DNA from 4 places in the Plantactinospora sp. CNZ320 genome. Region 1 is predicted to be linked to each of the others. Evidence: riboswitches for the same ligand, from Rfam matches in the RefSeq annotation. Region 1 holds a riboswitch; each other region holds the start of a gene.
The links. Region 1 has a riboswitch for cyclic di-AMP ahead of CLT71_RS22900 (C40 family peptidase). Riboswitches for the same ligand answer to the same signal wherever they lie in the genome.
Positions count from the first base shown of each region.

Region 1 (5,735 bases):
TCGGAGATGTGCATGGTGTTCGGGGTGCCGTCCGGGCGCAGTGCGATGTCGTTCACCAGCGGCGCGTCGGCGGCCGGCGCGCTGCGCAGGATCACCGACGACGATCCACGGGACGGGCAGGGCACACCGGCGCTCTGGCAGCCGGTGAAGGCCGGCCGGTTGGTGGCGAAGTCCGGGTCGATGGTGACCAGTCCGGCGACCGGGGTGCCGACGCCCCGGAACGGCGCCCTGAGCAGGTCGAAGTAGTGCGACCAGTCCCAGTACGGGCCGGGGTCCCAGTGCATGCCGCGCACGTTCGCCGGCAGGATGCCGGGTACGTTGTCGTGCCCGATGATGTGGTTGCGGTCCAGCGGGACGTCGTACCGGGCGGCGAGGTAGCGGACCAGCTTGGCCGAGGTCCGGTACATCGCCTCGGTGTACCAGGTGCCCTGGGCGGCGTACCCCTCGTGTTCGAGACCGATCGCCTTGGCGTTGACGTACCAGTTGCCGGCGTGCCAGGCCACGTCCTTGCCCTTGATGTGCTGCGCGATGTGCCCGTCCGCCGAGCGGAGCGTGTACTGCCAGCTCACGTAGGTCGGGTCCTGCACCAGCCGCAGCGTGGTGTCGTAGCTGCCCTCGGTGTCGTGGATGACGATGTATTCGATCTTCTGCCGGGCGGGCCGGTCGGAGAGGTCGTGGTTGCCGTAGTCGCCGTCCCCGAACTCCTGGTAGGGGGCGGGGATCCACTCGCAGGAGATGTCGCGCGGGCACTCCAGCCCGTCCGGGCGGGGCCTGCCGGGCAGGCCGAGCCGGTCCAGCCAGGAGCGCTGCGGGGCGAGGTCGGGGTGGCCGGGCAGGGTGATCCGGTGGCCGTCGTCGGTGGTCCGGCTGGCACCCTCGGCGATGGTCCGGTACACCTCGTCGGCGAAGGCGGCCGCGGCGTCGGCGCGGTCGCTGCCGGCGTACCGGGCCACCGCGCCGTACCAGGCCGCCGGGTCGCTGGTCCGGCCCGTCGGCGCGGCCAGCTCCTGCTGGTACGACGCCAGCAGCGCCGCCCCGCCCCGGATGTTCGCCGCCGGTTCGGTGCGGAGCGCCTGCTCGTCGGCTCCGGTGAGCGCGACGGCAGCGTCCAGGGTCTGCCCGCCGGGCGGCGCGTCGGCGGTGTCCTGGGTCTGTCCGCCGGGCGGCGCGTCGGTGCTTCGGTCGACGTGTGGACCGGCGGGTCCGGTCGCCGGCCGGGCGGGTCTGGCCGGGTCACCGCGCCGGTCCTCGCCGTGCTCCGGGTGCTCCGTCGGCGTGTCGGCCAGCCCGGCGACGTCGGTGAGGTGCATCGGGCCGTACCCGCCGCTGGTGCTCGGGGTGCCGGCGTTGGTGTCCCAGCGGGATTCCAGATAGGAGACGCCGAGCAACACACTCTCGGGTACGCCGAACTCGGCCGCTGCCGCGGCGTACTCCTGTTGCCGGATGTCGGCGGAGGCGGAGGCGGCGGCCGGCGTGGGGCCGGCCGGCAGCAGCGCGGCGGTGCCGACGACTGCGACGCCGAGCGCGATTCTCCTGGTCAGCGGCTGTTTTGTGGGAAGCATCGAACCTCCATTAGCCGGGGGTGGGCCTGGTGATCACCCTCCACCCGGGACCGTTGTCGGTCAATACCTTCCGGCCAAGCTCCGCACAATGTAGAAATCTTTCACGTATACCGAGCGTGATCAGCGAGTTCGCGGCGTCGCCTCGATGAATCGAAGGCTCCCACCGTCAGCGACCGATCAAATACCTAACGAATCGACTCAGATCACGGGGTTGCGTTTGGATAACACCCTTCTCTAGTGTTGGGGACCGTCGAGCCGACGGCAGGCCGCCTGACCGGGTGGCGACGTCTCGACACCGCCGAATCGTCACACTCAGCGAACCGGGGACCCGAGCTTCATGGGGTGAATCCGCGTCTCACGCGGTAGGGCGACAATCTTCCCGCCCGAACCCGTCAGCTAACCCGGTAGGCGGGCTACGGAAGAAGGAGTACGGACCCCGGTGGCTCCCCCTGCCCCGCTGCGGTCGCAATCCCTCCGGTCGGTCTCCACCGACGCCGGGAAAGTGAAGCCGCGCCCTCGAAGGTCCATTCTCGCCATCGCGCTGACGGCCCTGGCCAGTGCCGCCGTGCTGTTCACCGGCACGACGCCGGCACTCGCCGAACCGTCGGTGGCCGAGATCGAACAGCAGATCGACACCGCCTGGCGGAAACTGGAACCGGTCGTCGAAAAGCACAACGCCACCCGGCAGGACCTGACCGCCAAGAAGAAGCAGGCCGCCGCACTGCAAAAGAAGATCGCCCCGCTCCAGGCGCAGATCGACGCCGCGATGAACCGGGTGAGCGACTTCGCAGTCGAGGCGTACAAGGGCGACAAGGCCTCGGCCGTCAACGCCCTGCTCACCACGAAGTCGCCGACCGCGCTGGTCGGTCAACTCTCGGTGCTCGACCAGTTCGCGCGGCAGCAGGCGCGCGAGGTGCAGACGGTCGTTGACCTCAAGAACAAGTACGCCGCCCAGAAGGCCCCGCTGGACCGGTTGGTCACCCAGTTGACCAAGACCGAGGCGGAGCTGGCCGCGAAGAAGAAGGAGATCGACGCCGAGGTCGACCGGCTACAGAAGCTGCGGATCCAGGCGTACGGGAACGGCTCCGCCGGCCCGCTGCGGCCCGCGCCCTGCCCGGCGACGTACCCCGGCGGCCCGGCCGGCCAGGCGGTCAAGTTCGCCTGCGCCCAGATCGGCAAGCCGTACAAGTGGGGTGCGGAAGGCCCCAGCTCGTACGACTGCTCCGGCCTGACCCTGGCCGCTTGGGCGAAGGGCGGCGTGTCGCTGCCGCACAACGCCCGGGCACAGCGTGGCCAGGTGAAGTCGGTCAGCCGCTCCGAGCTACGCCCCGGCGACCTCGTCTTCTACTACGCCGACCTCAGCCACGTCGGCATGTACGTCGGCGGCGGATGGATCGTGCACGCCTCCCGGGCCGGTGAGCCGGTGAAGATGAAGCGGATGGACGACGGCGAGATCCACAGCTTCGGCAGACCCGGCTGACGTCGCCCAGCCGACCGTGTCAACGGAAGAACCCCCGTCGCGCAAACTGCGGCGGGGGTTCCTCCGTTGGGGTCCGTTGGGGTCCGTGGCCGGCAGGCGTCGGGGTTCCGGTTGCCGCTTTCAGCGGGTGGGCCAGGTGCGCCAGTTCTGCCATGATCGGCTCGGGGTGGGGCCGCGCTGCCCCTGGTAACGCGAGCCGTAGACGGCCGACCCGTACGGGTGGGCGGACGGCGACGAGAGCCGGAAGATGCAGAGCTGGCCGATCTTCATCCCGGGCCAGAGCCGGATCGGCAGGTTGGCCACGTTCGACAGCTCCAGCGTGACGTGCCCGGAGAACCCGGGGTCGATGAAGCCGGCGGTCGAGTGGGTGAGCAGGCCGAGCCGGCCCAAACTGGATTTTCCTTCGAGCCGGCCCGCGAGCTGGTCGCCGAGCGAGATCACCTCAAGGGTGGAGGCGAGCACGAACTCACCCGGGTGCAGCACGAACGGTTCGCCGTCCGGCACGTCGACGAGCGAGGTCAACTCGTCCTGCTGCACCGCCGGGTCGATGTGCGTGTAGAGGTGGTTGTTGAAGACCCGGAAGAGCCGGTCCAGGCGTACGTCGATGCTCGACGGCTGCACCAGCGCGGGCTCGAACGGCTCCAGCGCGAGCGTGCCCGCCTTGATCTCGATCACTAGGTCGTGGTCGGAGAGCAGCACCGGATCACCTTAGCGGTCGAGCGGAGCCGACCGGCCACGACCTGGCCGATGGGTGGGATGAGGGTGGGATCGGGGTAGGTGATCGAACATGTGTTCGATAGAATGTGGCCATGGCATCCTGGTCCGAATTCGCCTCTGACGAGCCCCGACTCGCCGACGCGATCCGCGTTCTCATCCAGCAGTACGGTCCGGGTCTCGGCTACCTGGCGACCGTGCGCGCCGACGGTGGGCCGCGGGTGCACCCGGTGTCCCCGGTCATCACCGACGAGGGACTCTTCTGTTTCGTCGTCGACTCCCCGAAGCGGCGCGACCTCGAACGGGACGGGCGCTACGCGCTGCACTCCTTCCCGCCCGAGGACAGCGACGACGAGGCCTACGTCGCCGGTCGGGCCCGCCCGGTGACCGACCAGGCGCGGGTGGAACGGCTCGCCGGCAACCTGCGGGCCGCGCCGCAGGTCGACTGGCGGCTCTTCGAGTTCACCGTCGACGTGGCGATGGTGGCCCGGCACGGCAGCAACGGCGCCACCCCGCTCGCCGCCGGAGACCGGTCCGAGCGACCGGCGGTCCAGGTCTGGCTCGACCCGGCCGGCGCCGGCAACGTCGGCGTGGGCACCGCAGGCGGAGACACCGCCACCGGGCCGAGGCGACGCGGCCGGCGTCGGGCCGCCGAGGCGGAGCCGGTCCCGACACCCTGACCTACGGCTCCCGGAACGCCTTCCACGCCTTGAGCATCCGGAACATCTGACCGTACGTGAACTCGTACATGCAGGCGTCGACCGAGTAGTCCATGAAGTTGTGGATCGGGTCGAGGCCCGGTTTCGTCGTGCAGGTGTCCCGCCGCTCCGGGCAGCCGAAGGCCGGCTCCGCCTCGGCAGGCGTGTCGTAGACGTGGTCGCCCTGACCCGAGCAGCCCTGCTGGAAGGTGTGGTAGAGGTTCAGCCAGTGCCCGACCTCGTGAGTCGCCGTGTCACCCGCGTTGTACGGCGCAGCCGTGCCGCCCGGCAGTGACTCGGCGAGCACCACCACCCCGTCGTACGGGTCGAGTTCGCGTTCCGGGAAGGTGGCCCAGCCGAGCAACTCGTCGTCAAGCAATCCGGTGTAGATGTTCAGGGTGTGCTTGCCGCCGACCCGCAGCGCACGCTTCATCTGCGTCTCCGCCGGGCTCTCCGCCACGATCGGATACCAGGCCGGGTTGACCACCCGGTTCACCTTCTTCAACCTGAACTGGAACGGCGTCCAGGCTCCACCGGTACGCCCGGCGAAGGCGTCGTTCAGCACCTTCATCTGGGCGTGGATCAGGGACAGTGGGATGTTTCCGTCCGCCCGGGTCCGATTCTCGCTGACGACGTGGAACACCACGTCGATGGTGATCCTGAGCTTGCCCGGTACGCCGAGCGGCGCCACCCCGACCCGTTGCGCGTACGCCGAGTCGAGCGCCCGGTCCAGTTCGGCGGCCTCGCCCGGGGTCAGTTCGTTGGGCTCGGCAGCGTGCGGCACACCGGGCTTGGCCTTGGCGTTCGGCGCTGTGGTGTGGGGGTGGCCTCTGGTTGTCTCGGCGCAGCCCGGTTCGGCGGATTGTCCGGCCGAGCCCGGAGGTGCCGCCACCGCCGGGCCGGCCGCGAGCAGCAGGACGAGAAACGAGCTCGCCATGCCGGTCATGCCGGAACGCGACGACAACCGCAGTCCACGAAACGCCATTGCCACACCCTTTGCCTTCGGAGAGTTGCTCTGCAATGACGCAGAGACATAGTTGCAGGTGAGGCGGAGGTTACTAGCCGTGGCCGATGTTGCAAACGAGGCGGCGCGGCGTGGTTCGCGCGGGATCCGAAGGGGTGACAGAGCGCTCGGAGCCGTAGCTGGGGGAGGGTGAGTGCATGATCGGACCGGACCGGGTACAGTGGGGTCCGCTCGCGGGTGTAGTTCAATGGCAGAACATCAGCTTCCCAAGCTGACAGTGCGGGTTCGATTCCCGTCACCCGCTCCAACCCGAAGGC
Region 1 covers NZ_PJMP01000001.1:5,151,491-5,157,225, forward strand. The annotation lists gene CLT71_RS22895 (peptidoglycan recognition protein family protein) at 1-1,562, opposite strand, end outside; cyclic di-AMP (ydaO/yuaA leader) riboswitch at 1,849-1,989, shown strand; gene CLT71_RS22900 (C40 family peptidase) at 2,002-3,042, shown strand; gene dcd (dCTP deaminase) at 3,163-3,741, opposite strand; gene CLT71_RS22910 (pyridoxamine 5'-phosphate oxidase family protein) at 3,852-4,436, shown strand; gene CLT71_RS22915 (zinc metalloprotease) at 4,438-5,439, opposite strand; tRNA gene CLT71_RS22920 (tRNA-Gly) at 5,652-5,725, shown strand.

Region 2 (7,768 bases), 1.7 Mb from region 1:
GGCCGACGGATCTGGAGGAAGACGAACTGCCCCGAGGTGAAGACCAGCCGGCGCGTCTTGCGGGGACGTAACGCGATCTCCACGGTGCTGGTGTTGAGGCGCCGTACCTCGTCGACGACGTACCGGTAGCGGGGCCGGACGAGTCGCGCGAGGAGCAGCGTATAAAGGTACGCCACGACCCCGACCACGTAAGCCGCGAGGAGCAGGGCGAACGGCACGGGACTGGCCTCGACGACCTGGTCGACGAGGAGCGTGTGCGCCAGGCTGATCACGAAGAAGAGCCCGACCAGCCAGTGCGAGTGTCGCCACCGCCGATAGCTCACCGTCACCAGCCTGCGCAGCAGCGGCAGCCGTGGGCCGACGCTCAACAGCACCAGCACCGTGAACCCGGCGAAGGCGATCAGGCCGGACGGCGTGCCGCCCGGCGAGTCGAGCAGCCACGGCACGACCGTGACGTGCGCAACCAGCAGCAGGAATCCGGCGACCGCAACCTGGCGGTGGGTCCGGTACATCCGGTCCAGGCCGCCGAAGAAGGGCTCGATCCAGCGCGCCCGGGTGGCGAGTACCAGCGCGACGGCGAAGAGCAGCACGGCGGTGGACGCGAAGAACTCGGCGACCACCTGCCGAAGGAAGTCCGGTCGGCCGTCGTCGGCGGGCCAGAAGAGCGCCCAGGCGATCGTGTTGACCACCGCGATCCCGACCACGAACGCCACACCGACACGAGTTCGTCGCAAACTGCCTCCGATCGGAGGCCCGCATCCTATCCGCCGCCACCGTGGCGGGTGCGGGCGGACCAGGTAGCGGGGCGGGCCGGCCGGTCAGTCCGTCGGACCGGCCGGCCATCCGCCGATGATGCCAGTCGGCGCGCAACCTGTCCGCACAACGCCACCGCCCCGCCACCCTGAACAGCAGGTGACGGGGCGGTGGCGTTCGTTCGGGCCTACAACATCGAGACGTGCACGTGGTCGGTGTGGTCACTCGGACCGCTGTAGGAACTCCAGCCCTCGCCGGGGAACCAGATCTCCTTGTACCAGATCACGTAGAGGATGCCGAGCCGGTCCGAGTTGCGGATCAGGAACGCGGCCAGGTCGTTGCCGTACTTCATCTGGTCGTCGTTGGCAGCCCGGCTGAACCCGGAGTTGCGCAGCGACCAGTCACAGGCGCGGCCCTTCGGGTGCTCGAACGGCCCACCGGGCCGGTAGCAGCCGACGAACCTCTTGAAGCCCGCCCGGCGCACCTCGTTGTACATGTGCAGTGTCCGGGCGGTGATGCAACCGCCGGTGGTCGGATCGTCCTTGTTGCACGGCAGCCCGGGGAAGCCGTCGGCCATTCCCGGCCCCGGCCGGGCGACCGGCGAGGTGGCCGCCACCAGCCCCTTGTTCGGACGCGAGTTGCCGCCCACCAGGGCGAGCGCCTTCTTCGCGTCCGTCTGCTGCTTCTGGATGATCTTCTCCTGCGCGGCCTGCTTGGCGACCTCGTCGTCGATCGCCTTCTTGGCCGCGCCGACCTCGTTACGCGCCTGGTTGAGCGCCCGAAGCTTGCTGTTGTTGAACAGGTTCAGCTCGTTGAGCGCCGAGGCCCGCTCGATGAACGAGCTCGACGCGGAGTCGGACGAGTTGTTCGTCAGCAGCATCGAGATGGCGCTGAGCTTGCCGCTGCGGTAGGACTCGGCCGCGATCTCGCTCGCCTCCGGCGTGAGCGCCGCCAGCCTGGCCTCCGCCTGCTTCAACTGGTTGCCGAGCTGCTGCTGCCGCCGCTGGGACTTGGCGCGTTCTGCCTTCGCCTCCGCCAGCCGCTTGCCGGCGCTGGCGAGCACGTCACCGAGCACCGGCGAGTCGGCCTCCTCATGGGGGGCCGGTTTCGGCGCGGGCGCCGCCGACGCCTCCGACGGGACCACGACCAGAGCTGCGGCGGTGAGCAGTGCCAGGGCAGTCGCCAGCCTTCGGCGTAGGGGTGCCCTCACATGTATCCCTTCCGTCGGCCGCCGACCGGGTTAGCTGACGGGTTCGGGATGGAAGTGGTCCCTACCGCTGTCGCGGATTCACCCCAGGGGTGCGTGGGTCCCCGGCTCGCCGTGTGGCGATTAGGCGGCGATCAGCGCCGGTACCACGCGGTAGCCGGCGGCTATGAACGGCAGACAGCATACCCGGTTTCACTTCCCGAATGGCAATACCCGATCGCGGGCAAAAGCGTTGCCAGGCAACGACTATCCGTAATCACGGCGCCTCAGGCGCATCGAAGGTCATGCTTTGCCCACCATTATCGACTAGCCGCTGTCGGCTATTTACCAAGCGCGTTGTCACCGGTTACCGAGCGGGTAGTCACCGGCCTGACGTGCGAAAACGTGTCCAGGTTGGTCGGTGGCGTGATTCTTTGGTCACCGTCGGCGCCAGGGCGTTGTGCCGAACAGCACACCGGCCACCGTACCGGCCGAGAGCAGACCCGCTGTCACCACGCCCCGATGCTGGGACAGCCACAGTTGCGGACTCCTTGTGCGATACGGCGTGTCGAACGAGCCGTGCGCGCCCTGGTCCACCCCGCTGCCGTCGTCGACCGGGTGCCACAGGTTGGCCGTTCGATCCCGCGGCGCCGGCTGCTCCGTCTGCTGGCCGGAGTACCCCGTCCGGGCCAGGTACCTGTCGAGCAGCCCGGGTACCAGCCGGTTGGCGAGGATGGTGCCGACCGTGGAGGCACCGACCCAGTACTCCCGCCGGTCCGGCCGGTCGGCGGCGTGCACGATGGCTCGGGCCGCCAGTTCGGGCTGATAGATCGGTGGCACCGGCTGGGCGCGGTTACGCAGCCGGGAGAGTACCCAGTCGAACTGCGGGGTGTTCAGCGCCGGCAGGTGCACCATGGTGAGCCGGACCGGGCTGCGGTCGTGCAGCAGTTCACAGCGCAGCGACTCGGTGAAGCCCGCGATGGCGTGCTTCGCTCCGCAGTACGCCGACTGGAGCGGGATCGACCGGTAGGCCAGTGCCGACCCGACCTGCACGATCGTGCCGCTCCCGCGCGGGCGCATCCGGTCGAGGGCGGCCCGGGTGCCGTAGACGTACCCGAGATAGCAGACCTCGGTCACCCGCCGGAACTCCTCCGGTCCGATCTCGGTGAAGGGCGCGAAGACCGAGACGATGGCGTTGTTGACCCACAGATCGATAGGTCCCAGCTCGTCGGTCACCCGGTCGGCGGCCGCCTCCACCTGGCGGTGGTCCGCCACGTCGACCTCGATCGGCAGTGCCACGCCCCCGGCCGCGCGGACGTCCTCGGCCGCGCCCCGCAGCCCGGTGCCGCCCCGGGCCAGCAGGCCGAGCCGCATCCCCCGGCGGGCCAGCAGCCGGGCCGTGGCCCGGCCCACCCCGGCACTCGCTCCGGTGATCACCGCTACCCGCGCCGCAGGTCGCCCCCGCATCCGCCCCCCGTCCCGCACCCTCCCGGACCGCTGCGCCTTCCCGGACCGCTGCGCCTTCCCGGACCGCTGCGCCCTCCCCGGTCGCCGCGCGCCGGCTACCCGGCCGGTGCCCCGGCAAACTCCTGGACGCGCCGGAGACCAGGCCGCCGGACGGCAACCACAGCCCAGGCAGCAGCGCAGCGCCGAGGTAGCGACCACGGCGCCCGGCAGGCAACCGCAGCGCCGGGCCCGGGCCACCCGTCCGGGTGAGGATGAACCCCGGCCGGGCGGGTAACCGCCTCCGCGACCGGGGCGGCGGGCGGAGCAGATGGTGCGGCGGGTGCAGCAACGATTGCGCGGACGCGTGGTGCCGGCGACCGCCGTCGCTGCCGCACTGGCCGCCCAGGTGGTGCCGGCGGTGACGGTGCTGCCCGGGGTACGGCTGCGGTTCTTTCCCCGGCTGAGCGGACGCGGCTCGCCGGGTCACGTCGCGCTCACCTTCGACGACGGCCCCGATCCGGCCTCCACCCCGCTCTTCGTCGAGACCCTGGCCGCGCACCGGACCCGGGCGACCTTCTTCCTACTGGGGTCGATGCTGGCCCGCGCGCCGGAACTCGGGCTGGATCTCGTCGCCGCCGGGCACGAGGTCGCGGTGCACGGCTGGACACACCAGAACCTGCTGCTCCAGGGCCCGCACGCCACCTACCGCGACCTGGCCCGGACCCGCGAGCTGATCGGGGCGGTGACCGGTCGGGTACCCCGGTTCTTCCGCCCGCCGTACGGGGTGTTCAGCACCGCCGCCCTGGTCGCCGCCCGCCGGCTGGATCTGACCCCGGTGCTCTGGACCTGCTGGGGGCGGGACTGGAGCCGGTCGGCGACCCGGTCCTCGGTACTCGAGGCACTGCGCGACGGCCTGGCCGGCGGCGGTACGGTGCTGCTGCACGACTCCGACTGCACCTCGGCGCCGGGTGCCTGGCGGTCAAGTCTCGCCGCCCTGCCCGCCCTGCTGGAGGAGTGCAGGCGCCAGGGTTGGCAGGTCGGCCCGCTCGGCGAACACGGCTGATGTCGAGGTGACCGGTGTCGGACCCTCAGCCCACCCGGTCGGTCAACTCACCGGGCACCGACCCGACCCGGCTGCCGGGCACGGCCACCGATGCCGACCCGGCGGTGCCGGCCGGCGGCCGTGACCCGAGCGGGTGCCGGACCCGGGCCACCATGCCGACGTGTGCCCGCCGGGCGGCCTGGAGCGCGGCGAACAGCCCGTACGCCCCGCGACCCACCAGCCGGTGCTTCAGCCCGGCCGCACCGCCCGGCGGCTGGTAGCCCGCGGGCGGCAGGTGTGCCCGGTAGCGGGTGACGATCTCGGCGAAGAACTCCCGGCGGCGCTCGGGCGGCACCCGCCGGGGATGGCTGAGCACCTGCAACAGGTGCCAGATCATCCGCTGGAAGATCAGGTGACGCAGCTCGGCCGGTACCGCCGGGTCGGCGTCCAGACCGGCGAGCACCCGGTCCCAGTGCGCGAAGACATCGAAGTGCCGCTCGCTGACAGTCGCGGTGATCGCACCCTCCGGACGCTGCCGGTACGCGTAACAGCACCGGTCCAGCAGGGCGATCCGCCGCGCGGCGAGCAGCAGCGGAAAGCTGAACGAGACGTCCTCGTACCAGCCGGGGCCGAAGGTCAGGCCCAGGTCGAGGAGGAACCTGCGTTGGATCACCTTGTTGCAGGTGATGTGTAGCACCGACAGCAGAGCGGGCCGCTGCTGGAGGGTGAACGTCTCCGGCACCGGGCCGCCGGCACCGACCTGGGAGAGCGACAGGTGCCGGGTCCCGCCGTTCGGGTAGTACCGGGTGTACGCGGTGACCAGCAGGTCGGGCCGGGTCCGGGTCAGCCGCTCGGCGACGGCGGCGAGGCTTCCCTCGGGCAGCCAGTCGTCGCCGTCGACGAACCACACGTACTCGCCGGTGGCCCGGGACAGGCCGGTGTTGCGGGCCGCCCCGAGCCCCTGGTTCTGGTCGAGGGTGACCACCACCAGCCGGGGGTCGCGTTCGGCGTACCGGGCCAGGACCGCCGCGCTGCCGTCGCGGGAACCGTCGTCGACCGCCACCAGTTCGAGGTCGCGAAAGGACGCGTCGAGGATGGAGTCCAGGCAGTCGGCCAGGTATTCCCGCACCTGGTAGACCGGGACTATCACGCTGAGCAGGGTCACCGTGGAAACCTCCGAGGGAGGACGGAGACCGAATAGTAGCGCCCAGTAATCGCCTGTCTGGCGTTGCGTAACTACCGAGTGACCAAATTGTGATTTGTCACTTCGATCAGCACCTGTCCGGATCTAGAGCCCTGCCACCCAGTTCCACAGGTCGACGACCCACTCCGTCTGGCGCAGGTAGGCCACCCCGACCCCGACCAGGAAGATCCCGGTGACCAGGTGCGCGCCCCGGGCGCTGCGCCGGATCCGGCCGAGCTGACGCTCCCAGAAGACCCGACCGACCAGCCGGGCCAGCGCGAAGAGGCCGACCGCGACGAAGAGGGTCAGCACGAAGGTGACCACCGGACTGGTCAGATCCCCCCGGGCCGAGATCGCCCAGATCCCCCAGCAGACGAAGGCGAAGAGGCCACCCAGCATGCTCCAGTGCCGTCCGATGCGCAGCTGCCGCCAGTGGTAACCCGGCGGAAGCTGCTGCCGCTCCGGCTCCACCATCGGCCAGCCGGTACCGGTCGGCTCATGCGGCGCCTCCGGCTCCTTACGCTGCCGGGGCACCCCGACCTGCGCCACACCCCGCCGGAAGCCCTCGGAGCCCGGCGGCATCCCCGGACCCTCCGCACCGGGCGGCATCTCCACGGTCCGCTCGGCCCACGGCTGCGTCTGGTCTGCCATCTGTCCCTGTCCTCCCCATCGGCCCGGGCCCGGAACCCGCTCCTCGGGTCCGGAACCCGCTCCAGTTCCGAGGGTAGCCAGCCGGCAAACACCTCGCCGAGCCAGCATCGATCGGCTAGACATGGACGATGACCCCCACGACCCCCGGTTCGGAACCCCGGATCGAGGTCGGCGCCGCAGCCGACTGGGCCGCCATCGTCACACTGCTCGGCACCGCCTTCCACGCCGACCCGGCCGCGGCGCAGGAGGAGGCGGAGGCCGGTGAGGCGATCACCGAACCGGAACGGTCGCTGCTGGTCCGCGCCGGGGACGCCGTGGTGGCACACGCGGCGGCGTTCACCCGGGAGTTGACCGTGCCGGGCGCTGTCGTACCGGCGGCGCACGTGACCAGGGTCGCCGTGGCGGCCACCCATCGCCGGCAAGGGCTGCTCGGCCGGCTGATGCGGCGGCAGTTGCGGGACGTGCTGGCCGCCGGCCGGGAGCCGATCGCCGTGCTCTGGGCCAGCGAGGGGCAGATCTATCCCCGGTTCGGCTACGGAGACGCGGCGCAGCGGTGGCGGCTCGACGTGCAGAGCAGCGGGCTCCGCCCGGTCGACCCGGACGGTACCGGTGCGGCGATCACCCTCCGCACCGGTGCTCCGGTGGCACTGCGCCCCACGCTCGCCGCCCTCTGGGACCGGCTCCGCCCCGACCGGCCGGGCTGGTCCAGCCGAAACAACCCCTGGTGGCAGTACCTGCTGACCGACGCCGCCAGCCAACGCTCCGGCACGACGGGCCGGCAGGCCGTACTCGCCGAGACGCCGGACGGTCCGGTCGGGTACGCCCTGTGGCGGATCCGGCCCGGCTGGGACGACCGTGGGCCGCAGGGACAGGTACTCCTCGACGAGCTGGTGGCCGCCGATCCGGCCGCGTACGCGGCACTGTGGCGGTTCCTGCTCGGCATCGACCTGACCCGGAGCGTGCACTACGGCTACGCGGCGGTCGACGAGCCGGTACAGCACCTGGTCGACGAGGTACGCCAACTCGGTGCCCGGCTCGACCACGGGCTCTGGGTCCGGATCGTGGACCTGCCGTCGGCGCTGTCGGCCCGCAGGTACGTCGTCGACGTCGACGTCGTACTCGAGGTCACCGACCCGCTCCTGCCGGAGAACGCGGGACGGTGGCGGCTGACCGCCGGCCCCGGCGCCGCACGGTGTACCCGGACCGACGCACCTGCCGAACTCGCCTGCGACGTACGCGACCTCGCCGCCGCCTATCTCGGCGGCCCGACCCTGGCCGCGCTGGCCGGTGCCGGGCTGGTCCGGGAGCTCCGCCCCGACGTCCTGGCCCGGACCTCCGCCGCGTTCGGCTGGCACCGGGCACCCGCCGGCCCGGGTAGCTTCTGAACCGGGACCGGCACGCCACCGACCGGTAGGGTCGGCACCGTGGCCGAGCCGATCGCGGGGTGGCTTGACCGAGCGGATCGCGGAAGTGGCATGGCCGAACCGATCGCGGAGGTGGCATGACC
Region 2 covers NZ_PJMP01000001.1:3,429,111-3,436,878, forward strand. The annotation lists gene CLT71_RS14970 (ferredoxin reductase family protein) at 1-734, opposite strand, end outside; gene CLT71_RS14975 (VldE C-terminal domain-containing protein) at 941-1,963, opposite strand; cyclic di-AMP (ydaO/yuaA leader) riboswitch at 1,967-2,100, opposite strand; gene CLT71_RS14980 (SDR family oxidoreductase) at 2,378-3,406, opposite strand; gene CLT71_RS14985 (polysaccharide deacetylase family protein) at 3,726-4,448, shown strand; gene CLT71_RS14990 (glycosyltransferase family 2 protein) at 4,474-5,592, opposite strand; gene CLT71_RS14995 (hypothetical protein) at 5,716-6,261, opposite strand; gene CLT71_RS15000 (GNAT family N-acetyltransferase) at 6,390-7,646, shown strand; gene CLT71_RS15005 (hypothetical protein) at 7,763-7,768, shown strand, end outside.
Region 2: another riboswitch for cyclic di-AMP. It lies ahead of CLT71_RS14975 (VldE C-terminal domain-containing protein); the one in region 1 lies ahead of CLT71_RS22900 (C40 family peptidase).

Region 3 (7,768 bases), 5.1 Mb from region 1:
GGGAGCCGATCCGGAACCGGGCCGACAAGGTGGTGCTCTACACGCCGACCTGGACCGGGCACAACGCCGACGTCGACCACTGCTCGCTGCCGGTGGGCGAGACCCTGGTCCGCCGGCTGCTGGACCGGGGCGTGACGGTGATCCTCCGGGCCCACCCCTACACCTCGCAGAACCCGGCCTCGGCCCGGCAACTGGCCCGGATCGAGCAGCTTCTCGCCGAGCATCGGGCGAGCACGGGACGGCGGCACGTCTTCGGTGCCGACGCGGCGAAGAAGATGAGCCTGGTCGACTGCGTCAACGCCTCCGACGCGCTGGTCTCGGACGTCTCGGCGGTGATCTCCGACTACCTCTACTCGGGCAAGCCGTACGCGGTCACGGACCGGGTCGGCGAGGGCGAGCGGTTCGTCGAGGGCTTCCCGCTGGCCGGTTCGGGCTACGTACTGGACTCGCAGATGTCCAATCTGGACGACGTACTCGACCGGTTGCTGGAGAGCGATCCGTTGGCCGAGGTGCGGTGGCGGACCCGTACCCGCTATCTCGGTGACTTCCCGGAGCAGCAGTACGCCGACGGCTTCCTCGACGAGGCCCGGCGGCAGTTGGACGGCACCGGGAGCGCAGCGCAGTCCGTACCGTCGCCCCGCCCCGCGCCGGTGCCCTGATCGGCCGCTGCCGATCGCGGGTGCTGTGCCATGATGCGTCGGTGACGATGATCAGGACCAGCCACGACCGGAACGAACTGGCCGGCCTGCTGCGCCGCGACCCGCACCTGCACGCGTACGAACTCGGCGACCTCGACGACTTCTACTGGCCGTACACCACCTGGTATCGGCGCGACGACGCGGTGGCCCTGCTATATCACGGTCTGTCCACTCCGGTGCTGCTGGCGCTGCACCGCTCACCGGCGGTGCTGACCGGACTGCTCACCGATCTGCTCCCGCTGCTGCCCCGGCACTTCGAGGCGCACCTCTGCGCCGGCGGCGAGGCGGTGCTGGCCCGGGAGTACCCGCTGCGGTCACGCGGTGCGCACCTGAAGATGGCGCTCACCGACCCGGACCGGCTGGCCCGGGTGGCGCCCGGTGGCGAGGTGCTCACCGAGGCCGACGTACCGGAACTGATCGCCTTCTACCGTGCCGCCTATCCGGGCAACTGGTTCGATCCCCGGCTGGTCGAGACCGGACACTACCTCGGGCTGCGCCGGGACGGGGAACTGGCCGCCGTCGCCGGGGTGCACGTCTGGTCGCCGCGATACCGGGTGGCCGCGCTGGGCAACGTGACGACGGCTCCGGCGTACCGGGGGCAGGGGCTGGCCAGCACCGTGGTGGCGACGCTCTGCCGACGGCTGCTGGAGACCGTCGACGCGGTGGCGCTCAACGTCGAGGCGGAGAACACGGCAGCCTACAAGCTCTACGACCGGCTCGGCTTCACCCCGGTCGCCGAGTACACCGAGTACGTCGTCGGCGAGCCAGCGCCCGCCCCGGACGTCAGTCCTCTTTGAACCGCGACCGAGCCGGGGCCGGTACGACCGGTGCCGGCGAGGGCCTTGTCATCGGTGCCCGCCCCGGGCACCATGTCAACGTTCTGGAAAGCCCACCCACCGATCTGTCGCCGAGGAGGCGCCGGTGCTCGAGGAGTTCATGGGCATTCCCGCCCACCCGTTCCTGGTCCATGCGGCGGTGGTCTTCGTGCCACTGCTCGCGCTGAGCGCGGTCGGGTACGCCTTCCTTCCGTTCGTCCGCCCGCACCTGCGCTGGGTGCTGGGACTGCTCGCGGTCGCCACCCCGCTCGCCGCGCTGATGGCGAAGCTCTCCGGCGACCGTTTCCTGGCCCGGCTGGAGTCCCGCAACCGGGTCAGCCCGGAGTACGTGCCGAGGCTGGCGGAGCACCAGGGTCTCGGCACCAACACCCTGTACGCGACGATCGCGCTCGGGGTGCTCGCCCTGGCGCTTGTCCTCCTGGTCAAGCCCCGGGGCACCGCCGCGCCGGCGACGGGTGGCGTCGAGGGTGGCCAGGGAAGTGGCGAGGACGGTGCGGACCGTGCCCCCGCCGCGACCGGCAAGGGATCGCCGGTGCTGACCCTGGTGCTCGGGATCCTCTCCCTGGCTGCGGCCGGGATCAGCCTGTACTACGTCTTCCGCACCGGTGACACGGGCGCGCAGGCGGTCTGGCAGGGCCAGTGACCCGTACCTGACCGAGGCCGGGCGCCCAACCGTTGGTGACGACGACGCCGGCCCGCCCCACATCCCCGTCGGCAAGGACGGGTGGGTGGGTCGGGCCGGCGTCGTCGGTGTTGCTACCGGCGGAGAGGGCGGATCAGGACGAGTAGCCCCGGGTCGCCGTCCAGTGCGCCAGGTCGATGGTGGTCATCCAGTAGTTGCTGTCCGCGCCCGGGATGGCCGGGTCGGCGATCTTCACCGTACGGCCGTCGTCGCGGTAGCCGACAACCGTCACGTAGTGGCCGCCGGGGTAGCTGTGCCAGCCACCGGCGAGGTCGGTGGCCGAGCCGGCGATGTTGACGACCACTGCGTACCCGCTGGTGACGGCGTGCACGACGTCGGCCTGGAGCTGGTCCATCTGGGCCGGGGTGGCCGAGCCGCCGGGGATGGCGGTGGTGCGGTAGAAGTCGGTACCGATGATCTTGTTCAGTACCCGGGTGGTGTCCTGGGCCGAGTTCGTGCCGCTCATCGTGGTGCCGAGGTCGGCGGCGACGGCGTCCTGGCTGGGCTGCTTGTCCCGGACGGTAAGGGCGATCCGGGTGGCGGCCGGGCCGCAGTACCAGCCGTTGATCTGGGCCTGGAACTGGTAGTCCAGCAGCTTCGACTCCGGGGGCGCCGGGGGCTTGCTCGGGGTCGCGGCCGGGGTCGTCTTAGCCGCCTTGCTGGCCGCCGCCGTGGCCGGCGCGGTGCTGGCCGGCTGGGTCGGGGTCGCCGGTGCGATCGTACCCGGTGCGGTCGTCTGCGGTGCGGTGGTGACAGCCGCTCCGGCCTGACCCGCCGCCGGTGCGCCGACTTCGGCGACGGCGACGGTCGAGGTGTCCGGTGCCTCCGCCGAGTCGGTCGAGGCCAGTACGACCCCGCTGGACGCGGCGGCGGCGAGCACCGCCGCGGAGGCGAGCGCGAGCCGGTTACGCCGGCCCGAAATGACGGTCCTGAACCGCCGGTTGATTGCGTGCTTCAACGTTGTCCTCCAGAGGAAATGCGCGTCATCGCCACCGGGGGGGCAGGGAGTGACGCGACCTTTCTTTCGCTGCGGGGAATGCGACGCGTTATCGCACGCAATCGCACGAGACCGATCCGCCGACTGGCATTCGCCGGGACGGATCCAGGGTGCACCGAGCGGTCTCACCGAAAAGTGCCGGCCAGTGCGACCGCGGGGTGCTCGCGCGTCGACGACTTCCGCGTCAGAGACCGCTATCGGGCCAGGTTGGGGCGGCGGCCGGGGACGGGGTGGTCCGGGACGGTCGCGACGGCCGGAAGCGGCGGCGCGATGCAGCGAGTGAACTGGGGGGATGGGCGGAGGCCCGGGTGGTGCCGCACGAACAGCTACTCCTTCCGACACCGCCTACCGGGTTAGCTGACGGATTCGGGCGGGAAGGGCCGCCCTACCACGGGCCGATGTGGCTCGCGGATTCACCCCAGATAACTGTGGGTCCCCGGCTCGTTACGTAACGACTCGGCGGGTCCGCTCCGGTGTCACCCGTACGGCGACCAAGGGGCCGGACCAGACGCGCCGACATTACTGGCCGACTTCTGCCGTTGCCAACCCCACTGAACAGCGAAAACAGTGACTCACAGCGCGATCGGGACAGCGCCGGCCGAGTCTCCGGGCCGGCAGCCGACCGGTGGATAAACCAGCATGATCATGTACGCGTACGGTATGACGGAAATGACCGGCTTACCCCGGTGGCTCGAACGTGGGACAAGGACTCCAGGAGGCTCCTTCCGATGACAACGGTGCACGAAGCTACCTACCACCTGCTCCGTTCCCTCGGCCTGACCACCCTGTTCGGCAACCCCGGCTCCACCGAGGAGCCATTCCTGAAGAACTTTCCGGCCGACTTCACCTACGTCCTGGCCCTCCAGGAGGCCTCCGCGGTCGCGATGGCGGACGGCTACGCACAGGCCAGCGGCCGGCCGGTGCACGTCAACCTGCACACCGCCCCCGGCACCGGAAACGGGATGGGCAGCCTCGTCACCGCCTGGCACAACAAGACGCCAATGATCGTGACCGCCGGCCAGCAGACCCGGACGATGAACCTGTCCGAGCCGATGCTGACAAATGTGCGCCCCACCCAACTCCCCGAGCCGTACGTCAAATGGAGTCACGAGCCGCTGCGCGCGCAGGACATTCCCGAGGCGTTCATGCGGGCGCTCGCCACCGCCGTACAGCCGCCGGCCGGGCCGGTCTACCTCTCCCTGCCGCTCGACGACTGGGACGAACCCGCCAACGGCACCGCGCCGATCCGCCGGGTCAGCACCCGGGTCGCTCCCGACCCGGTGGAACTGGACCGGTTCGCCGAGATCCTGGCGGCCAGCCAGCAACCCATGCTGGTGATCGGCTCGGGCGTCGACCGCAGTGGCGGCTGGGCCGAGGCGATCGCCCTCGCCGAGCGGAGCCGGGCACCCGTCTGGCAGCCGCCGTTCGCGGACCGGGTCGGCTTCCCGCAGGACCACCCGCAGTTCCAGGGCCTGCTGCCACCGGCGATCGGACCGCTGGCCGAGAAACTGGTCGGCCACGACACCGTCCTGGTAATCGGTGCCCCGGTGTTCCGTTACTACCCGTACGTCCCGGGACGGCGAGGTTACCTGCCGGAGGGCACCCGGCTGCTGCACGTCACCGACGATCCGGCCGAGGCGGCCCGGGCACCTGTCGGCGACAGCCTCGTCGGTGACATGACGCTGGCCTGCGCCGGGCTGGCCGAACGGCTGCCGGCCACCGACCGGCCGCTGCCGCCACCCCGTCCCGCCGCGCCGGACGCGGCGGCCGGCACCCCGCTGACCCCGGAGGCGCTCTTCGGTGCGCTCGCCGCCGAATGGCCGGCCGACGGGATCGTGGTCCCCGAATCCCCTTCCAACCTCAGCGTGCTGCACCGGCAACTGACAATCACCCGGCCGGGTTCGTACTTCAAGATGGCCAGCGGTGGCCTGGGCTTCGCGCTGCCGGCGGCGGTCGGCATCGCACTCGCCCAGCGGGACACCCGACAGCATCGGCCGGTGGTGGCGGTGATCGGGGACGGCTCGTTCCAGTACTCGCCCCAGGCGCTCTGGACCGCCGCCCAGCACCGGCTGCCGGTCGTCTTCGTGGTGCCGGTCAACGAGGCGTACGGAGTGTTGAAGGCCTTCGCCCAACTTGAGGACGCACAGGGAGTACCCGGACTGGACCTGCCCGGCCTGGACATTCCGAGCATCGCGCGCGGCTATGGCTGCACCGCCCACCAGGTCGAGTCGGTCGACGAGTTCCGGACTGCGTTCCGGGCCGCGCTCGGTGCGGAGGGCCCGACCGTGCTCGCCGTACCGATCACCCGGGACGTCGCCCCGCTGCTCTGATCACCCGTCGCCCGAATCCGGACGGCGGGCTCTGGACGGCACATATCCCGTTTGGGTGTGGTGCCACCATGTCACCTTGGTGGCTTGGTGGCACCACGCTCATGGGGGGACATGCTCCCCCCGCCGGGCTCGGGCTGGGAATGCCGGCCGCCGGCCGGTCGTTACATCTCGCGTACGGCTGAGTAGCACCGCCTGTGAGCTGGGCTGGTGGCCGGGCCGCCGGGAATGATCCGGGGCCTGCGGTCGTTACATATGGTGTTCGCCTGAGTACCAGCACCCCCCGTGCGTGTGAGCCGGGCGAACGATCTTTTCTCCAATGGCACCCCGTGTCCCCCTGTGGGGTGTTCATCCCCGATTGGAAGGTGGACCATCGTGAACACGACTCTGTTCAGCCGATGGCTTCCGGCCGTCGCGCAGACTTCTCTGGTTCGTAGGACCGCTCTGGGTGTTGCTGGTCTGGCGTTCGTCGGTGGCGCTGTCGCCGGCCCCGCCGTGGCCGCGCAGGCTGCTCCGGAGCATGCCGGTTCGCCGGTGTCGCAGTCGGTGATGCAGGCCGACAAGCCCGACAAGGGCAAGAACGACAAGGGTGACAAGGGCAAGGGTGACAAGGGCAAGGATCGTAAGGGTGGTAAGCCGTCGCGGGACAGGCTTGTGCCGCGTGGTGTGCAGGGTGAGCAGTCGCGGATTCCGTTGTCGGATGAGCAGTCGGACAATGTGCGGGCGATTGTGAAGGCGACGAAGAAGGCGGGTATGGATGAGCGTGCCGCGGTGATCGCGGTGGGTACCAGCCTGCAGGAGTCGAAGTTGGAGAACCTGGGTCATCTGGGTGCGCGTAACGACCATGACTCGCAGGGCCTGTTCCAGCAGCGACCCAGCTCGGGTTGGGGTTCGGTGGAGCAGATCACCGATCCGGAGTACTCGACCACGGCGTTCCTGAAGGGTCTGAGGCAGGTTGATGGTTGGCAGGACCTGCCGCTGACGGTGGCGGCGCAGAAGGTGCAGGTGTCGGCGTACCCGGACGCGTACGCGCAGTGGGAGGACCAGGCCGCTGACCTGGTAGCCAACGCCTGGAACAACAGCTAAGCACAACAGCTGAACAAGGACAGACCGAAGGCCGGACCCCACCCCGGGGTCCGGCCTTCGGCGTCTCCGGACCCGGGATGCTGGCTCAGCCCGCCATCACCCGCTGGTGCAGTGCGGTGACCACCGAACGGGCCGAGACGAACGCGCCGTGTTGCCAGGCAACCGCACGGCTCAACCAGTCCCCGGCGAAGTAGACCCGGCCCGCCGGCCGGAGCAGGAGGTTGTAGCCGGCGGTGCCGTACGGCGGCAGGGTCCAGGCGCCCTCCAGATGGCGGGTCCGGTCCCAGGCCTGCGAGTACGCCGTCACCAGCTCGGAACGGTACTTCTCGCCGTGGATCCGCACGCCCTGGGTGACCGCCCGCTCCTGCCGCTCCGCCGGGGGCAGCACGCTGTACGCCCGCGCGTCCGCCCCCGCGTTGTAGTAGCCGACGATCAGGCCCCGCTCACCGTGGAAGCCGTACGACGGGTACCAGATGTGTGCCAGGTCGAGGTCGGTCTCGGTGATGCCGCCGTAGATCCGATTGTCGAGTTCCCACCAGCGGCTCCGGTACTCCAGACCGATCTTGCCGGAGGCGACGGCCGGAAAGTCGCCGAGCGCCGCCGTCACGTCGGCGCCGAGGTTGTGCGGCACCCGGGCCATCAACCGTGGCGGCAGCGTCGCCACGCAGAAGTCGCCCTGGGTCAGGCGGTCCCGGCCACCCTGCCGGTAGGTCACCTCCACCCGGCCACCCCGCTCGGTCACCCCGGTCACCTCGGCGCCGAGGCGGATCCGGTGGGAGCCGACCGCCTTCGCCAGGGCCCGGGTGATCTGGTCCATCCCGCCGACCGGCTGGAACATCAGCATCGCCTGGTCGTACTCCGTCTCGAAGGCGACGTACCGGCCGACGTTGCTGGCGAAGACGTCGGCCAACGGCGGCGGGGCGGCCAGCGGTACTCCCCCGTCGTTGCCCGCCCCGGGATAGCTGGCGTAGCCCCGCCGGCTGGTCCCGGTGTAGGCCCATCCGTCGGTGCGCCCGCCAATCGCACCGTAGCTCTCCAGGAACGCGAGTAGCCGCTGCTTGTCGTCGGCGGTCAACCGGTCGTCCAGCGCCCCCTGGTCGGTCGCCTTGGCCAGCAGTTCGGAGACGTACCCGTAGACGTCC
Region 3 covers NZ_PJMP01000001.1:69,083-76,850, reverse strand. The annotation lists gene CLT71_RS00320 (CDP-glycerol glycerophosphotransferase family protein) at 1-659, shown strand, start outside; gene CLT71_RS00315 (GNAT family N-acetyltransferase) at 707-1,495, shown strand; gene CLT71_RS00310 (hypothetical protein) at 1,620-2,177, shown strand; gene CLT71_RS00305 (C39 family peptidase) at 2,311-3,174, opposite strand; cyclic di-AMP (ydaO/yuaA leader) riboswitch at 3,541-3,685, opposite strand; gene mdlC (benzoylformate decarboxylase) at 3,942-5,543, shown strand; gene CLT71_RS00295 (hypothetical protein) at 5,916-6,626, shown strand; gene CLT71_RS00290 (FAD-dependent oxidoreductase) at 6,712-7,768, opposite strand, start outside.
Region 3: another riboswitch for cyclic di-AMP. It lies ahead of CLT71_RS00305 (C39 family peptidase); the one in region 1 lies ahead of CLT71_RS22900 (C40 family peptidase).

Region 4 (7,768 bases), 2.1 Mb from region 1:
CTCGACGTACAGCCGGCGCCCCGGGCCGGCGCCAGGTAGTCCCTCGCGCGAGGTGCCAGGGTGTCACCACGGTGACACCCTGGCACCATCACGAACCGACACCTCACTCCGGCCGAGGGGCTCAGCGCCAGGTGTCGGTCCAGCTCGCGGTGCAGGGGGTGCTGGACGGCGTGCTCCGGGTCCGGTTCGGGTCGCTCTCCCAGACCACCTGGCCGCCGTTGCGCTTGACGTACTTGTACTGCACCGCCGTGCCGGCCGGCAGGTCGACAGTCGCGCGCCAGACCGGATAGCCGGCCGAGGAGAGCGGCACGCCGTTCGCCGGGTTCCAGTTGCCGAGCGCCGGAACGTTGCCGGTGACGTAGACGTTCTCGCCCCAGACCGTCGTCGCGGTCACCGCGAAACTGGTGGCGACGCTCGGGCAGGAGCCGCCCGTCGGGGTCGGGCCCGGGCCGCCACCCGAGGTCCGCGCGTTCACGTGCAGCGCCAGGGCACCGTTCGCGGGTACTGTCGCGGTGACCCGGCCGGCGGTGTCGACCTGGTACGTCGTACCCGTGCAGGAGCCGCCGCTGAAGTCGCCGGCCAGCACGTCGCAGTAGGTGCCGGCCGGCAGGCTGGTCTGGAACGTGGATATCTGTGATGGTTCGGTTGGTTTCGAGCGGGTTCGGTTTGCAGAGATCGCTGCCCCGGATCGAGGGTCAGGGCCGTTGTCGCAGCTCCGGTGCCGGTGACTCGTCGTCCGGTCCTTGCACAACTTTCATCCGCGTGGGGCGTACATGATGACGGCTACCCCGACCAGGCAGATGGCGGCGCCGGTCAGGTCGTAGCGGTCCGGGCGGAACCCGTCGACGAGTACCGCCCAGCCGAGCGAGCCGGCCACGAAGATCCCGCCGTACGCGGCGAGCACCCGGCCGAAGTGCGGGTCGGGCTGGAACGCCGCGACGAAGCCGTACCCGGCCAGCGCCAGCATGCCGGCGGCGATGAAGAGCAGGCCGCGGTTCTCGCGTACGCCCTGCCAGACCAGCCAGGCACCGCCGATCTCGGCAACGGCGGCGAGCAGGAACAGCAGCAGCGAGCGGGTGATCGTCACCTCGCCATTGTTGCTGGTCGGCGACTGCGCCGGTTGCTTGCATCGATGGCTGTCTCTAAGCTTGGTCGGCGCCGTCACACCACCGGTACGGGCTGGCCGGTCCGGTGACGGCTCGGTGATCCCGGGAGTCGGTCACTCGTTGTCGTAACAGCACCGCCGGCACGCGCCAGGGCGGCGACGGGCCGGCAGTCGTCCGAGAGGAACTCCCATGCGGATCTCCGCACCGTACCGTCGCGTCTCCCTGGCCCTGGCCACGGTGACCGCGATCGCCGCGAGCAGCGCTGCCGTGCTCGGCACCGGGCCGACGTCGACCGCACAGGCCGCCGCCGGCTGCCTGGTCAACTACACGGCCAACCAGTGGACCGGAGGCTTCACCGCCGCCGTCCGGGTCACCGCCGGAGACACCCCGGTCAACGGCTGGACCGTGACCTGGACCTACGGTGGCGACCAGCGCATCACCAACAGTTGGAACGCCCAGGTCACCCAGTCCGGCGCGACGGTCACCGCCCGGAACGTGGCCTGGAACGGTTCGCTGCCGGCCGGCGGCTCCACCGAGTTCGGCGTCCAGGGCAGCTATGCCGCCAGTTCGGCGGCACCGAGCGGGTTCACCCTGAACGGTGAACCGTGCAACGGTGCCGAACCGACCACCCCGCCGAGCACGGCGCCGCCGACCACCAGGCCGCCGACTACTCCGCCGACCAGCGTGCCGCCGACGCTGACACCACCACCGACCGTACCGCCGACCACTCCGCCGCCGAGCGGCTGCGGCGGCGCGGTGCTCTGCGACGGCTTCGAGAACCAGACCGGTACGGCGCCGTCGGGCGACTGGACCGTCAGCTACCCGGACTGCTCGGGCAGCGGCACCGCCAGCATCGACACCTCGGTCGCGCACCAGGGCACCCGCTCGGTACGCATCAACGGTGCCGTCGGCTACTGCAACCACGTCTTCGTCGGCTCGACCCGCGATCTGGGCAGCGTCGGGGCGGTGCGGTACGCCAGGCTCTGGGTCCGGCACACCACGGCACTGCCGACCTCGCACGTGACCTTCCTGGCCATGCGGGACGCGGCCGACGGCAACCGTGACCTGCGGATGGGCGGGCAGAACCGCGCCCTGCAATGGAACCGCGCGTCCGACGACGCCACCCTGCCGGAGCAGAGCCCGAACGGTGTCGCACTCAGCGCGCCGCTGCCGGTCAACGAGTGGACCTGCCTGGAGTTCATGGTGGACGGCGCGCAGGGCCGGCTCTCCACCTGGGTCAACGGGACCGCGGTGACCGGGCTGACCGCCGACGGTACGCCGACGCACGATGTCGATGGGCAGTGGTACAACCGGGCCAACTGGCGGCCCAACCTGACCGACCTGCGGCTGGGCTGGGAGAGCTACGGCGAGGGCGCGAACACGCTCTGGTTCGACGACGTGGCGCTCGGCTCGACCCGGATCGGCTGCTGATAGCGGGAACCGCCGGCACTGCCCAGGGGTGGCGGGCGGTGCCGGCGGTTCGCGATGGTGCGGTGCGGTCGATCAGTGCATCGACAGGTGTACGTGGTTGGTGTGATCGCTGGACGGGTCACCGTTGCCCCCGTTGTACGTCTTCCAACCACTGCTCGGCAGCCAGATCTGCTTGAACCAGATCACGTACAGCACACCCAGTCGATCGGCGTTGCGCACGTAGTACGCCGCCAGGTTGTTGCCGTACGTCCGGTCGCCGCCGGTCGCCACTCCGCCGAACCCGTTCTTCTGGGCGGCGAAGTCACACGCCTGACCCTTCGGGTGCTCGCCGCTGCCTCCGCTGCGGAAGCAGGAGACGAACCGGGTGAAGCCGGCCGCCTGGGCCTGCTTCAACGCGTGCAGGGTGCGCGCGGTGATGCAGCCACTTGTGGTCGGGTCGTTGAGACTGCACGACTCGTCCGGCCAGGAGCCGTCGGCGTTACGGGGTGCCGGTCGCGCCGACCCGCCCCCGCTGCCGCTGATCCCGGCGGCGGCGCCGCCGCTGTTGTTCGCCGCCGCAAGCGCCCGTTCGGCCTGCTTCTTGCGGGTCTCCATCACCTCGACCTGCTTGCGCTGCTCGCCGATTTCCTTGTCGAGCGCGGCCTTGGCCTGGGTCTCCTTGTCCAGGCTCTCCCGCAGCCCGCGCAGTTCCCGGCTCTCGTTCGCCGAGATCGTGTCGAGTGCGGCGGCCCGGTCCACCAGGCTGGTCGGAGATCCACTGTTCAGCAGTGCGGAGACCTGGCCGAGCCGACCGGTCCGGTACGCCATGTTGCCCATCTCGGCGACCCGTTCGCTCCGGGTCGCCACCTCGGTACGCAGCTCGGCGAGCTGCTGGTTCAGTTCCTTCTGCCGCTTGACGGAGTTGTCCAACTTGTTCTTGGCGGTCAGATAGCCCTTGCTGGCGGTCTGGAGTTGCTCGCGCAGGCTGTCCGTGCCTCCGTCGATGTCGTCGCCGCCGGGTGCCGCGGCCAGCGCCCCGGGGGTCGCGTACTCCGGTGCCGCCTGCGCGGGTGCGCCGCCGAGCGCCGCGAGGACCATGCCGAGGGCGACGACCGCTGTGGTCGCGACCTTCCGGTGCGGTCTCGTGGCGCTCCGCGCGGACGCCGGAGCCTGTCGGGTGGGTGCCAGGAACGGCATATGACAATGTCCTTCCGTCAGCCGCCGACCGGGTTAGCTGACGGGTTCGGGACGGAAGATCCCTACCGCTGGCGCGGATACACCCCTGGTACGTGGTTCCCCGGCTCGCGCGTGCGATTAGGCGACGGTCCCCGCAGGCGCCGGAGGGCGCCGCCCGGCGGAGACCGGAGCCGAGCTTACCGGCAGTCGTTCGCCGGGGACACGTGGCGTTGTCGGAGCCGGATTCGCGATTTTCCGAGTTGGGCGGATGTATCCGGACAAAGCTGGCCGACGCAGCCTCAAAACTTAAGATGCCGCTAACTATCGGTGAGTCTCGACGGCTGGCGGGGCAGGTGTGCGAGGGTCGCCGGCCGACCGCGATGTCACGCGGCGTGCTCGGTGGTCACCAGTCGGTGGGGCCGCAGCCCCCGGGCGCGGTGTTCGGCTCGACCTGGAGCGTGGCGTGCGAGATGTGGAAGTCCTCGCGCAGCGCCGACCGGGCCGCGGCGAGTACGGTACCCACCTCCGCGTCGCGGTCCAGCCTCAGGTGCGCCGAGGCCACCTCCATCCCGGAGGTGAGGGTCCAGACGTGCAGGTCGTGTACGTCGCAGACGCCGGGTACCCCGGCCAGCCGGGTGCGTACGGCGGCCACGTCGAGGTGCTCGGGCGCGGCCTGCACCAGGATCCGTACGGCGCTGCGGCCGAGTCGCCAGGTGCGGGGCAGGATGAACAGCCCGACCGCCAGGGCCACGATCGGATCCGCCCAGCGCCAGCCGGTCAGGATGATCACCACGGCGGCGACGATCACTCCCACCGAGTTGAGCAGGTCCCCGAGTACCTCCAGATATGCGCCGCGCAGGTTGATGCTCTCCCGCGCACCGGCCCGGAGCAGGCCGAAGGCGGCGGCGTTGGCCAGCAGGCCGAGCGTGGCGACCACGAGCATCGGACCGGCCGCGACCCGGGGCGGGTCGTCGAACCGGCGTACCGCCTCGACCAGCACGTAGAGCGCCACCCCGAACAGCAGTACCGCGTTGGCCAGCGCCGCCAGCACCTCCAGGCGGTAGAGGCCGAAGGTCCGCTGCGGGTCGCCGACCGCCCGCCGGGCCGCCGTGATCGCGGCCAGTGCCATCCCGATCCCGAGCACGTCGGTGAACATGTGCCCGGCGTCGGAGAGCAGCGCCAGCGAGCCGGTGGCCAGCGCGGCGACCGTCTCGACCACCATCAGGACGGCGAGCAGCCCGAAGGCCGCCCAGAGCCGCCCCCGGTGCTGCTCTGCCGCCCAGGTCAACCGCCCCCCGTGGTCGTGCCCGGCCCCCAACGCCGCTCCCTCCGTCCCGGTCACCCCCGCTGTCGATACTGCCGGGCCGTGGGGTCGTCCCAGCCGGAAAACGGCGGGACCGGCTATCCCTCGTCGGCCAGGGTGGCCGCGATCGGCGCCCGGGCGGCCCGCCGGGCCGGCGGCAGGCTGGCCAGCACCCCCGCCGAGGCGGCCAGCGCGGCGCAGAGGGCGAGCTGACCGACGGGTACGGCCGGCAATCCGTGCCCGTACCCGCGGATCAGCCCCAGTGCCGCCGTCCAGCCGAGGCCGACGCCGAGGGCGATCCCGGCCAGTGCACCTACCGCGCCGGCCAGCGCCGCCTCGGTCAGCAGCATGGCGGCCAGCTGCCGGCGGGACAGGCCCAGCGCCCGGACCGTCGCCGACTCGCGGCGGCGTTCGACCACCGAGAGCGCGAGCGTGTTGCCGATGCCCAGCACGGCGATCAGCACCGACATGCCGAGCAGGGCGGCGAAGATCCCCAACAGCTCGTCGAGGGTACGGGCGAGCGCGTCGGCCTGGTCGGCGAGGCCGCGTACCCGGACCGCCGGCTGGTCGGCCAGGGCCGCGTCCAGCGCCTGCCGGCCCGCCGCCGTCGACACCCCCGGGGCGAGGTCGACCAGCAGCCGGTCCGGCTCCCCGGGGCCGTACGCGGCGGTGAACGACGTCCAGGAGACCAGGGCGGCACCGTCGACCGGGGAGTCGTCGTAGACCGCCACCACTGTCAACGGGGCCGGTGGGCCGAGCCCGAGGGCGATCCGGTCACCGACCCCGACGCCCCGGTCGGCGGCGAACTGCCGGCTCACCGCCACCGTCCCCGGCACCAGCCCGGCCAGGCTGCCGGCGGTCACCTCGGGACGTACCGGCCCGTGCAGCCGCTCCGGCGGCACCGCCCAGATCCGGATCCGTGCGTTCAGCGGCGAGTTGGCCAGGCGTACCTCGGCGACGGTGCCGAACGCCGGATCGGGGCGCAGCCGCTGGGCCAGCCCGGGTGGCAGCGGGCCGCGTACCGCCGTCGGCGAGCCGTCGGTGCGGACCCGGTCCAGCACGAAGTCGACCGGGAAGTTCTCGGACAGCTCCCGTCCGGCCTGCTCCCGGGCGGTCGCCAGCAGCACGCTGAACATCGCCATCAGGGCCACCCCGATGGTCAGGGCGGTGCTGGTCGCCGCCGCCCGCCGGGGATCGCGTCGGGCGTTGACCACGGCCAGCCGTACCACCGGACCGAAGAGCCGGGCCGGCAGCCAGCCGACCAGCCGGACCGCCCGGGGGACCAGCAGCGGGGCCGCGACCACCGCGCCGAGGAAGGCGACCATGCCGCCGCCGAGCACCAGCGGCAACCCGGGAAAGGCCAACGGCAACCCGACGAGTACGGCCAGCCCGCCGACCCCGGCCAGGCCGAGCGCGACAGCGATCCGGGTACGGCCGCGCCGGCCCCCGCCCACCGCCACGGCGCTGCGGGAGTGCAGTGCGGCCAGCGGCGGTACCCGACTCGCCTGCACCGCCGGCACCAGCGCGGCCAGCACTGTCACCAGGGTGCCGAAGCCGAGCGCCACCAGCACGGTCGGCCAGCGCACCACCGGGGCGTGCAGTGGGATGTCCGAGGCGACCAGTTCCCGTCCCCGGATCAGCCCGTAGCCGACGAGCAGGCTGGCCAGCAGCCCGCCGACCGAGGCGAGCAGGCCGAGGACGCCCGCCTCCAGGAGTACGACGCCGCGCACCTGCGCCCGGGACGCGCCGGCACAGCGGAGCAGGCTCACCTCCCGGACCCGCTGCGTGCCGAGCATCGCGAAGGTGTTGTAGATGACGAACGCCGAGACGGTCAGCGAGACCAGCCCGAAGCCGAGCAGTACGGCGAGGAAGCCGTCGACGTACTTCGCCGCCTGCCGGGCGAGCCGGTCCCGCAGTTCGGCCCCGGTCAGCGGCTGCGCGCCGGGGCCGACCGCCTCGGCGATCCGGTCCCGCAGCCGGGCCGGGTCGGTGCCCTCGGTGGCCCGGACCACCACCTGGGCGTAGTCGACGGTACCGGTGAGCGTGCCGAGGTCGGCCGAGGTCAGCGCGGCGACGGCCGAGCCGCCGTAGAGCCGGTTCACCCCGAGGTCGAGCGTGCCGACCAGGCGCAGTTGGTGTGCCGTGCCGGCCCGGTCCAGCACCGTCACCGGCCCGCCGAGGGTGAAGCCGGAGCCGGCCACGGTCGCCCGGTCCAGGGCGATCTCCCCGGCAACGGTGGGCAGCCGGCCGGCGGCCACGTCGTACGGGGCCAGTGCGGCGTCACCCGGCACCGAGAGGGCGTACCCGATGTGGTCCTGGCTGGTGATCAGTTTCCCGTTCCGGTCGAGTACGCCCAGCCAGGCCACCACCCGCCCGTCCGCCGCCGCCACCCCGTCGACGGCCCGGATCCGCCGCACCGTCGCCGGGGTGAGCAGCCCGTGCTCCGGCTCGACCACCACGTCCACGTTCCGGGCCGAGCGGGCCAGGTCGGTGTAGAAGGCGGCTCGGGCGGTGTCCCCGTAGACCAGGGTGCCGGCGAGGAAGCCGACCGCCACCACCACGGCGAACCCGGTCAGCACCACCCGTACGGCGTGCGCGCGCAGCCCGGCCAGGGCGAGCCGGAGCAGCGGGCGGCTCATCCGCCGGGGCGGGTGCCGGGGTGCACCGGCTCGACGGGGCGCATCCGGCCAGTGTCGCCGGAGGCGGGGCGCGGCGGCGCCGGGCTGTCGAGATACGGACAGGCCGGTGTCGGCTCCTTGCGGGGCACACCGTC
Region 4 covers NZ_PJMP01000001.1:3,056,014-3,063,781, reverse strand. The annotation lists gene CLT71_RS13405 (carbohydrate-binding module family 20 domain-containing protein) at 122-751, opposite strand; gene CLT71_RS13400 (YnfA family protein) at 755-1,087, opposite strand; gene CLT71_RS13395 (cellulose-binding domain-containing protein) at 1,296-2,537, shown strand; gene CLT71_RS13390 (coiled-coil domain-containing protein) at 2,610-3,713, opposite strand; cyclic di-AMP (ydaO/yuaA leader) riboswitch at 3,720-3,847, opposite strand; gene CLT71_RS13385 (cation diffusion facilitator family transporter) at 4,096-5,010, opposite strand; gene CLT71_RS13380 (ABC transporter permease) at 5,094-7,634, opposite strand.
Region 4: another riboswitch for cyclic di-AMP. It lies ahead of CLT71_RS13390 (coiled-coil domain-containing protein); the one in region 1 lies ahead of CLT71_RS22900 (C40 family peptidase).